Regions from separate parts of the Kitasatospora sp. NPDC001547 genome, predicted to be linked through region 2. Evidence: riboswitches for the same ligand, from Rfam matches in the RefSeq annotation. Region 2 holds a riboswitch; the other holds the start of a gene.
The links. Region 2 has a riboswitch for cyclic di-AMP ahead of ACFY0X_RS20790 (transglycosylase family protein). Riboswitches for the same ligand answer to the same signal wherever they lie in the genome.
Positions count from the first base shown of each region.

Region 1: another riboswitch for cyclic di-AMP. It lies ahead of ACFY0X_RS21605 (hypothetical protein); the one in region 2 lies ahead of ACFY0X_RS20790 (transglycosylase family protein).

Region 1 covers NZ_JBIAVL010000011.1:213,702-218,242, reverse strand. The annotation lists gene ACFY0X_RS21615 (alpha/beta hydrolase) at 1-1,128, shown strand, start outside; gene ACFY0X_RS21610 (MoaF N-terminal domain-containing protein) at 1,303-1,632, opposite strand; cyclic di-AMP (ydaO/yuaA leader) riboswitch at 2,085-2,249, shown strand; gene ACFY0X_RS21605 (hypothetical protein) at 2,251-3,657, shown strand; gene ACFY0X_RS21600 (hypothetical protein) at 3,784-4,541, opposite strand, start outside.
Region 2 covers NZ_JBIAVL010000011.1:14,338-18,878, reverse strand. The annotation lists gene ACFY0X_RS20800 (LacI family DNA-binding transcriptional regulator) at 1-198, shown strand, start outside; gene ACFY0X_RS20795 (hypothetical protein) at 345-545, opposite strand; gene ACFY0X_RS20790 (transglycosylase family protein) at 819-2,150, opposite strand; cyclic di-AMP (ydaO/yuaA leader) riboswitch at 2,137-2,338, opposite strand; gene ACFY0X_RS20785 (hypothetical protein) at 2,831-3,790, opposite strand; gene ACFY0X_RS20780 (DUF397 domain-containing protein) at 4,359-4,541, shown strand, end outside.

The DNA.
Region 1 (4,541 bases), 200 kb from region 2:
CACAAGGTGCTGGCGCTGACCGCACTGGTCGCGGTCGTGATGATGGTCGGCACGGTCTGGTTGTGGCCCAGACTCGCGAAGAAGACCTGGCAGGCGGTGCTCGGCCGGATCGGTGCCCTGCTCGCCACCCAGCTCGCGGTGCTCGCCGCGCTCGGCCTGGTCGCGAACAACTACTTCGCCTTCTACAGCAGTTGGGACGACCTGCTGGGCACCGGCGACACCGGCCCGGTGGTCATACACAACAAGGCGGACGCCTCCGGCCGGCTCATGGTGGAGACGATGGGCCAGGCCTCGGTCAAGGGCGGCGGCGCGATGGGCCGCGAGCCGAGCCAGTCCGGCGAGATCCGCAAGGTCCGGATCGACGGCGCGTCCAGCCGGCTGTCCACCGAGGGCTACGTCTACCTGCCCCCGCAGTACTTCCAGCCGGAGTACGCCCAGAAGCAGTTCCCGGCCGTGATCGTCAGCACCGGATTCCCAGGAATCGCGGAGAACCTGATCACCCGCTTCAACTACCCGGGCGCCGCGCTCAAGCTGCTGCAGGAAGGCCGGATGCAGCCGACCGTCATGGTCCTGGTGCGTCCCTCGCCCGCGCTGCCGCAGGACACCGAGTGCGAGGACGTCCCGAACGGCCCGCAGTCCGACACCTACTTCACCAAGGACGTGCCCTCGGCGATCCAGGCCAGCTACCGGGTCTCCACCGACCCGCAGGCCTGGGCCTTCATGGGCAACTCGACCGGCGGCTACTGCGCGCTCAAGCTCGCCATGCGCCACCCGGACGTCTTCCCGACCGCCGTCGCGCTCTCCGCCTACTACGACGCCGCCGACGACCCGACCACGGGCGACCTCTTCGGCGGCAGCAAGCAGCGCCGCGACGAGGCCAACCTGATGTGGCGGCTGAAGAACCTGCCGCAGCCGAAGGTGTCCGTGCTGCTGGCCGGAACCAAGAAGGGCGACGGCGGCTACCGGCAGGAGACCGAGGCCTTCGTCGACGCGGTGCGGAGCCCGATGAAGGTCTCGTACAGCATGCTGGAGAACGGCGGCCACAACTTCGAGACCTGGAGCGCCCTGCTGCCGTCCTCGCTGGAGTGGCTGTCCCAGCACCTCAAGGTGCCGAACCAGACCGTCTGAACCTGACCGACCGCGAGCCCGAACGAGCGGCCCCGAAGGACCAGACCCTCGACGACCGGACCGCAACGACCGAACCCCCGGAGCCACGGCCCGGGGGTTCGGTCGTTGCGGTCCGCTTCTGGGCCGGTCGGGTCGTTCAGGAGCCTTATGGCCCCCGCCCGGCGGTCCCGCCGCTCAGGCCAGCCGCTCCAGCGTCCCGGTGTGCAGCTCGCCGACCCGGCCGCCCTCGCCCTCGAAGGTCCAGAAGGCCCGCACCGTCAGCTTGCCGAGGTCCATCACATGGCTGACGGTGATCCCGCTCTGCTCGGTCCAGCTGACGAAGTAGATCTCCGGCGCGACCTCGGCGACGTGCAGCCGCACGTCCTCCCACTGGCCCGCGGACTCGCCGAGGCCCTCCCAGCGCAGCCGAGTGCCGTCGGCCGAGTAGGTGTTGCGGAAGGCCGCGCCGTTGTCGGCCTGGAAGAGGTAGGTGCGGCCGGCGAAGGCGGGCAGGGGCGCGGTCATGGTGGGGCGGGTCCTCGTCTCGGTCAGGTCGTGGCTGTCGGGTCGTGGCGAGCACCCGGTCGGGCTCGCCGCTCTTGTGCACGGCGGATGATGTCCGACTCCCAATTTATCCGACCGGGCCCAGTCGGTCAGGTACTCGCCACGGTACGGTCCGCCGCCAGGTCGCCGGCAGGCCACCAGCGCTGCCGGCAGGCCGCTCACCGGCCTGAACCGCCTGGATCGTGCCCTGTCCCCGCCGGCCGGAACCTCCGCCCGGCCCAGCCGCAGCCCACTGCTCCCGGAGAACGATCAACTGGACTGCCAACCGGCGTCGTTGATCGACACCACTGTGAGCTGCGCGACAACGGGGCGGGCCGGGTTGTCCGTTCACGGACGACCCGCCTAGCCTGCAACGGTCGTCCGCCCTCGCGGACCCCGCCGCCGGGACGCCGAGTCCCGTCCACCCGTCGGCGGGTCACCGAGCACCACAGCGGACGGGAGCGGGGGAACCAAGGTCAGCGCCCGGCCCGTACGCCCCCGCGTGCGGCCGCGGCTAGGGGTGAAGCCGTCCCACCGGCGGCCGGGCAACCTCAGCCCGAATCCGACAGCTCACCTCGCAGGCGTCGCAGAGGTCACCCCATGCCCCAGCCTGCCAGCTCCACGCACCGGCCCGCGCTCGCTCTCGCGCCCGCCCGCCGCCGCGGCCCGCGCCACGCCCGTCCGTCCCACCGCGGCCGCAACGCCGCGCTCGCCGCCACCGGGGCGTTCGCCATCAGCGGCGCCGGCCTGCTCGGCCTGCCGTCCGTCAACGGTGCCCAGGCCGCCACCGCGCCGACCGTCACCCAGGACCGGCTCGCCCCCGCCACCATGGTCGCGGGCAAGGCCACCACCGCCTCGCTGGGCCTGCACTCCTCGGCCTGCTTCACCGCGAAGACCGTCGGCGTGGGTGTGCGCGACGCGCGCGGCACCAACCTCGACTTCCCCGGCAACGCCTCCAACGTGCAGATCTGCCCGAGCGGGGTCGGCTTCACCAGCGGTGCGCGCACCCTGCCCGCCGGGACGTACACCCAGTTCGGCTTCTGGCAGGACCTCGGCGGCGGCTGGCACAACCTGCCCTCGCAGCAGCTGGTGGTCTCCGCCACCGGGACGTCCACCCCGACCCCGACCCCGACCCCGACGGCCACGCCGACCCCGACGGCCTCGACGACCCCCACGGCCACGCCGACCCCGACCCGGACGGCCACGCCGACCGCCACCCCCACGGCCTCGACGACTCCCACGGCCACGCCGACCCCGACGCCGAGCACCACCCCCAGCACCACCCCGAGCCCGAGTACCCCGGCACCGTCCTCCCCGGTCGTCGGCAAGTCGCTGACCTGGTCGGACGAGTTCAACGGCGCGATCAGCTGGGGCCAGCGCTGGGTCGGTGACAAGAGCACCGCGTACCGCTACGGCAACCACAACCCGGGCGACAACAAGCTCGACTGGCTGAACAGGAACAACGTCGGCGTCGCCAACGGGGTCGCCACCTTCACCGCCACGTCCGGCGGTCCGGTGCTGGAGAACGGCAAGCAGTCCTGGAACACCGGCTTCCTGACCACCGAGGGCTCCAGTGAGGGCTTCCAGGTCAAGACCGGCGACTACGCCGAGACCCGGGTCAAGCTGCCCGCCGGCAGCGGCGCCTGGCCGGCCCTGTGGACGTGGAAGAACGGCAACGGGGAGATCGACTCCTTCGAGTACCACCCCGACAACCCGAACCTGCTGGAGCTGACCAACCACGTCAACCCGGGCCACGGGAAGTACTACACCGACGCGAGCGCGATCGCGAAGGACCAGTGGGTGACCATCGGCACCTACTACGGCGCCGACTCGGTGGACTGGTACGTCAACGGCGTCAAGGTCTTCTCGGACGGCAAGGGCGTCGGCGCCGGCTGGTCGGCGTACCTGATCCTCAACCTCTCGGTGTGCGCGGGGCAGTACCACCCCGCGCCGCAGGGGACCGCCCCGATCACCTTCGCCGCCGACTACGTCCGCGTCTACCGGTAGGACGGGCGCGGCACGGGCGGGCGCCGCGCGGCGTCCGGGCCCGGCGGACCGCCCCGCCGGCCGGAGGATCCCGCAGACAGGAGGATCCCGCCGGTAGGACCGCTCCTACCGGCGGGACCAAGTGGCTCAGGAACGGGCGATCCTCTCGACCACCGTGATGTCGAACGGCTGCCGGTTGTTGGACTCGTTCCGGTCGTCCGCACTGCGCACCGTGACCGCTCCGCCGCCCAACCTGCCCGCCGGCAGCCGCGGGTCGAGCCGGACCGGGATGAGGGCGGTCGCGCTGCGCGCCTCTCGCAGACCCGGGCCGAACACGCACCGCACGATGCGGCCGTGGGCCGTCACCTGGCAGTCGGACGGGAAGTACGGGCCCTCCGTGGTGACGCCCTCCGGCAGGGCGACCACGACCGTGAACGGGGACGCGGTGGTGTCCGGGCCCCCGTTGCCGACGAAGGCGTGGATGGTGGTGGTGCCGCCGGGGGTGGCCGGGTCCGGGTCGAGCCTGACCACCTCCAGGTCGGAGTCGGAGGTCCGGGCGGCGGCCGGCGCGGGCAGCGTGGAGGCCCCGGACGTCCCGGATCCGGACCCGGCGCCTGCCCCGGGCTCCACCGGCGCGGGCAGGGTGGACGCCTGGGGCGTCGACGGTGCGGGCAGGGTGGAGGCCTCGGGTGTCGACGGTGCGGGCAGGGTGGAGGCCTCGGGTGTCGACGGTGCGGGCAGGGTGGTCGCCGGGGGTGCGCCCGCCGTGACCTCCAGCGCGGGCCGGGGCTCGGGCCGCCGCAGCGCCCAGGACGGGTCGCCGGCCAGCACCATCACCGCGCACCCCGCCGCCACGGCCGCGACCAGCCCGGTCCCGCCGGACCTCCGCCCTCTCGCGGTACGCC
Region 2 (4,541 bases):
GTCGGCTTCGACGACTCGCCGCTGATCGCCTTCACCGAGCCGCCGTTGACCACGATCCGGCAGCCGGTCGAGGCGATGGCCACGGCGGCGGTGGACGCGCTGCTGGAGGAGGTCGGCGGGAACGCCGTCCAGCGCGGCGAGTTCATGTTCCAGCCGGAGCTGGTGATGCGCGGGTCCACCGGGGCCTGCGCGCGCTGAGCCCCGGCCGTCACGGCCGACGCAGGGGCCCCGGAGGGCGGTTGCTCTCCGGGGCCCCTCGGCGTGCGCGCGGTCGGCCACCCTGGGGTCGGGGGCGGTCGGCCGGCGGGGGGCGGGCGGTCCGGTTGCCGGCGGCCGTCGGGTGGTCAGCCCTCTTGGCCGGTCGGACGGTCGGCGGTGAGCCGGTGTCCGTCGGCGGCCTCGCCGGTGCGGGTCTCGGTACGGCGGCCGCGGGCCAGGTAGTCGCGCAGGATCAGCTCGACGGCGTCCTGTGGGTTCTTGGTGCCGGAGAGCATCATCGCGTCGATCGCGAGGTTCGCGTCGAGGGTGACGGTGACCTGGGCCATGTGACTCCTCCTCGGGTGCAGAGCAGCAGCATGCCCGCTGCGAGGAGGTGTCCACCACGGAATACGGCGGATCTGCGGAACGGGAGCAGGGCGGCCGGCCCGTCCGGGAACGCCGGAACCCCCGGGGAGAGCGACCAGACTCTCCCCGGGGGTGGCGGGTGGTCAGCGTTCGACTGACAGCTGACAGATGATGAAATCTGTTATCTGTTATCTGTTATCTGTCAGCTGAAATCTGTCAGCCGTCGTCCGTCGGCTGTCGGCCGTTCGCCGTCCTCAGACCCGGCCGGCGAAGTCCGGGGCCCAGTTGGCGATGGTCTGCTCGCGGACGCCCGAGCTGGGGTTGGCGGCCTCGACGTACTTGCCGTTGCCGACGTAGATCGCGACGTGGTAGACGCCGGAGTCCTTGCCGTTGTTGGACCAGAACAGCAGGTCGCCCGGCTGGAGGCTGTCCAGCGAGACGTGGGTGCTGGCGGCGGCCTGGTCGGCGGCGACGCGCGGGACGGAGATGCCCGCGGCGCGCAGCGCGGCCTGGGTCAGGCCGGAGCAGTCCCAGCCGCCGTTGCCGGTGCCGCCGTAGACGTACGCCTGACCGACCTTCGACTCGGCGAAGGAGACCGCGGCGGCCATGCTGCCGGTGGCGGCCGGAGCCGGAGCCGGCGTCTGGGCCTGGGGCTGCGGAGCGGGCTTGGCGGCCGGCTTGGCGGCCGGGGCCTGGGACTGCGCGGTCGGCTGGGCGTTCACGGCGCCGCCGTTCGCGGACTGGCCGGACTTCTGCGAGCGGTCGAACCAGGTGAAGTCCGCGCCGGACTTGTCGGCGGACGAGCCGTCGAAGGACAGGTGCTGGCCCGGGTAGATGGTGTCCGGGCCGTCGGTCAGGGTGCCGCGGTTGAGCTCGTACAGCCGCTCCCAGCCGCCCTGCACGTTGTGCCGGTCGGCGATCGAGGACAGCCAGTCGCCCTCGACCACGGTGTAGTCGCCGCCCTGGGCCTGCTGCTGGCGCTTCTGGGCCCAGTCGCCGCGGCTGCCGGAGGCGGCGGAGTCGCCGGCCGTCTGAGCGTCCTGAGCGGGCGCGGCGGGCTTGGCTGCCGGGGCCTGCGCGGGCTTGGCGGCGGGCTTCGCGGCCGGAGCGGCCGGAGTGGCGCTCTGGGCCGGCGCGGCGGTGGTCGAGCCGGGGGTGGAGCCCGCCGAGGTGTCGACGGCGGCCGGGGTGCCGCCCTTGGTCAGGCCGGCCTTGACGGAGCAGACCGGCCAGGCGCCGGGGCCCTGCGAGGCCAGGACCTTCTCGGCGACGGCGATCTGCTGGTCCTTGGTGGCCAGGTCGGCGCGCGCCGCGAAGGCGGTGCCGCCGAAGGCGGACCAGGTGCTGGAGGTGAACTGGAGGCCGCCGTAGAAGCCGTTGCCGGTGTTGATGCTCCAGTTGCCGCCGCTCTCGCACTGGGCGACCTTGTCCCAGGTGGCGACGGTGGCGGCGGAGGCGGTGCCCGAGGTGAGGCAGGGGACGGTGAGGCCGACGCCCGCGACGCCGAGGGCGGCGATCACGCGGCGGGTGCGGCTGGACAGGCTGGTGCCGTTGGTGGGCAGCATGAAGACGCGGTCCTCTCCCACGCCTGCGAGGTGAGCTGTCGGATTCGGGCTGGAGTTGCCCGGCCGCGCGGTGAGCGCGGCTTCACCCCTAGCCCTGGACCGTTCCGAAGAGTGGTCCGGGGCGACTTACCTGTGGTTCCCCCGCTCCTGCCGTGGTGCGTTTTCGCGCTGCCAGGACATCCGACGGCAGGACTCGGCGTTGCGGATGAACCGGGTTCGTGTGGTCACGAACGGGGAGCACGTTAATCAGACTTAAGTTCAAACCGCAAATGCCTGTGATGCACATCACGGTTTAGTGGGAACTGCCAAAATTGCGGCCGAGCATGATCGTAAATGATCGTTTTCAAGCAATGCTGTTGCGGAAAGCGACAACTGGCTTCGCCTCAGAAGTGACGTGACGGGGCGTCGAATTGCGGAACAGTGTGCTCCGGAGAGTGGGGGAGCGGCCTCGATTCACGTGCCCGGGGCCGCGCTCCCTATTTCCCTTCAAATGACGCCAGAACGGACATTCCACTTCATTGCCGTCCGACTCCCCGTACGGGACGGGTCGGCCGTGGCCAGCCATGGAAGGCGCCAATCCCCATGGGCCCGACAGGGCGGGGGTCGATGCCGGCGGGCAATGCAGTGGGGCCGATGCGAAGGGCCCGGAACGCGAACCGTTCCGGGCCCTTCTGCGCGCGCGAACCGGCGCGCGGTGTCGACTACTGCCCGAGGGATCCCTCGGCGGCCGCGTGGGCGCCGCGAACGCCCTCCAGGGCCCCCTCGGCCTCGGCGGCGGCCGCGGCCTCCGCCTCGGCCCGCGCCAGGTCCTCCGCGGACGGCATGGGCAGTGCGGCCAGGTAGGTGGAGGCGATCAGCTGGCCGACCGACGGGTAGGCGCCCAGCGGCGCGGCCGACGGGCAGCCGGTCTCCTCGGCGGCGGTGGCGAGCAGCTCGGAGTCCGCCTCCGGGCCGATCACCAGCGGGGCCAGCGCCGGGCGCTGCGAGCCGGTGTCCCTGAGGTGGTTGACGGCCGCGGCCACCGAGCCGGGCACGTCGAGCGCCGCGGCGACGACCGGCACGGCCAGTCGGGCGGCGAGCAGCACACCGGTGATGCCGGCCGCGGCGGCCGCGTCCTCGCCGCCGACGGTGGTCAGCACCACGCCGTCGGCGGCGGTCGCGATGGCGAACAGCCGGGCGCGGTCGGCCCGGGCCAGTCCGGCCTCGGACAGCCGGACGTGTACGGCCTCGGCCAGCAGCGGGTGCGGGCCCAGCGGGTCGGTGACGGGGGCGCCGTACTCGGCGGCGAGCGCGTGAAGCTCGCTCAGGAAGGTGTGCGGGCCGGGCACCAGCGGCACCAGGACGGGCATCGGCAGCCCGGCCTCGGCGGCCAGGGCCAGCAGCTCGGCCACCGTGCGGTCCTCGCTGCCCGCGACCTCGGCGCCGTTCCCGGGGAGGTAGCCGACCGCGGTCTGCACGCCGTTCTGCTCGGTGCGGACGATCGAGAGCAGTTCCTCGACGACCGAGCGGGACTCGGGCCCGGCGGTCGCGGGCACGGCGAGCACCAGGGCCGGGGCGCCGGCCGGGATCTCGGGGCGCTCGGGACGACGGTGGCGCCCCCGCGCACGGGAGCCTGGAGTGCGGACGGGCAGTGGCGCGCCCGGAATGGCTGCGGTGCTCATGCCGGAGATCGTAGGACATCCGCCCGTCGGGCTTGCAGTCGGCTGCCGGACAGGATTCGCGCGGTCGCGGTGCGGACCCCGCGCGGACCGGGTGCGTCTCCGGCGCCGGTCCGGGCGCTTTGCCTACAATCCGGACATTCTTCACTCAACCCCCGCGCGGCCGCGGGTGGTTGCCACGACGCGATCCGCGGGGGCGGCCGTTGCACCTGGGGCACGTGAGATGTCTCACAGCATGGGGATGGTTTGACGGAGGGTCACGAGGGTGCGACTCCCGGCGTTCGAAGATCAACATTCAGCGGGGGGGTGCTCACGGCCGGTTATCACGAGCCCGGTGAATCATCGGCTATGTCCGTTTACGTACCGTCAGAAGAAGGCCCGTGAAGAGTTGGCGGATGCGGGTAAAAGGCCTGGTGCACCTGCAACGTCCCGTGCTGATGCACGTGCACTGCAGCTATCATCGCGTCAAGTGAGGCGTTGTGCCGGACCGGTACGGGGCCGGCCCGTTCGTTTCGACGGTGCCGGGGGCGCCGCGCTGGACGACAACTCCGGAGCTCTTCGGGAGATTTCTATGCACGACTCGCAGGACACGCACGGCTCGTACGACACCTACAACGGGATGGCCGCGGCCGATCTCCAGGGGGTGGTCTGGCAGAAGAGCCGGCACAGCAACTCCCAGGGCAACTGCGTCGAGTTCGCGGCCCTGCCGGGCGGCGACGTGGCGATGCGCAACTCGCGGTTCCCGGACGGTCCG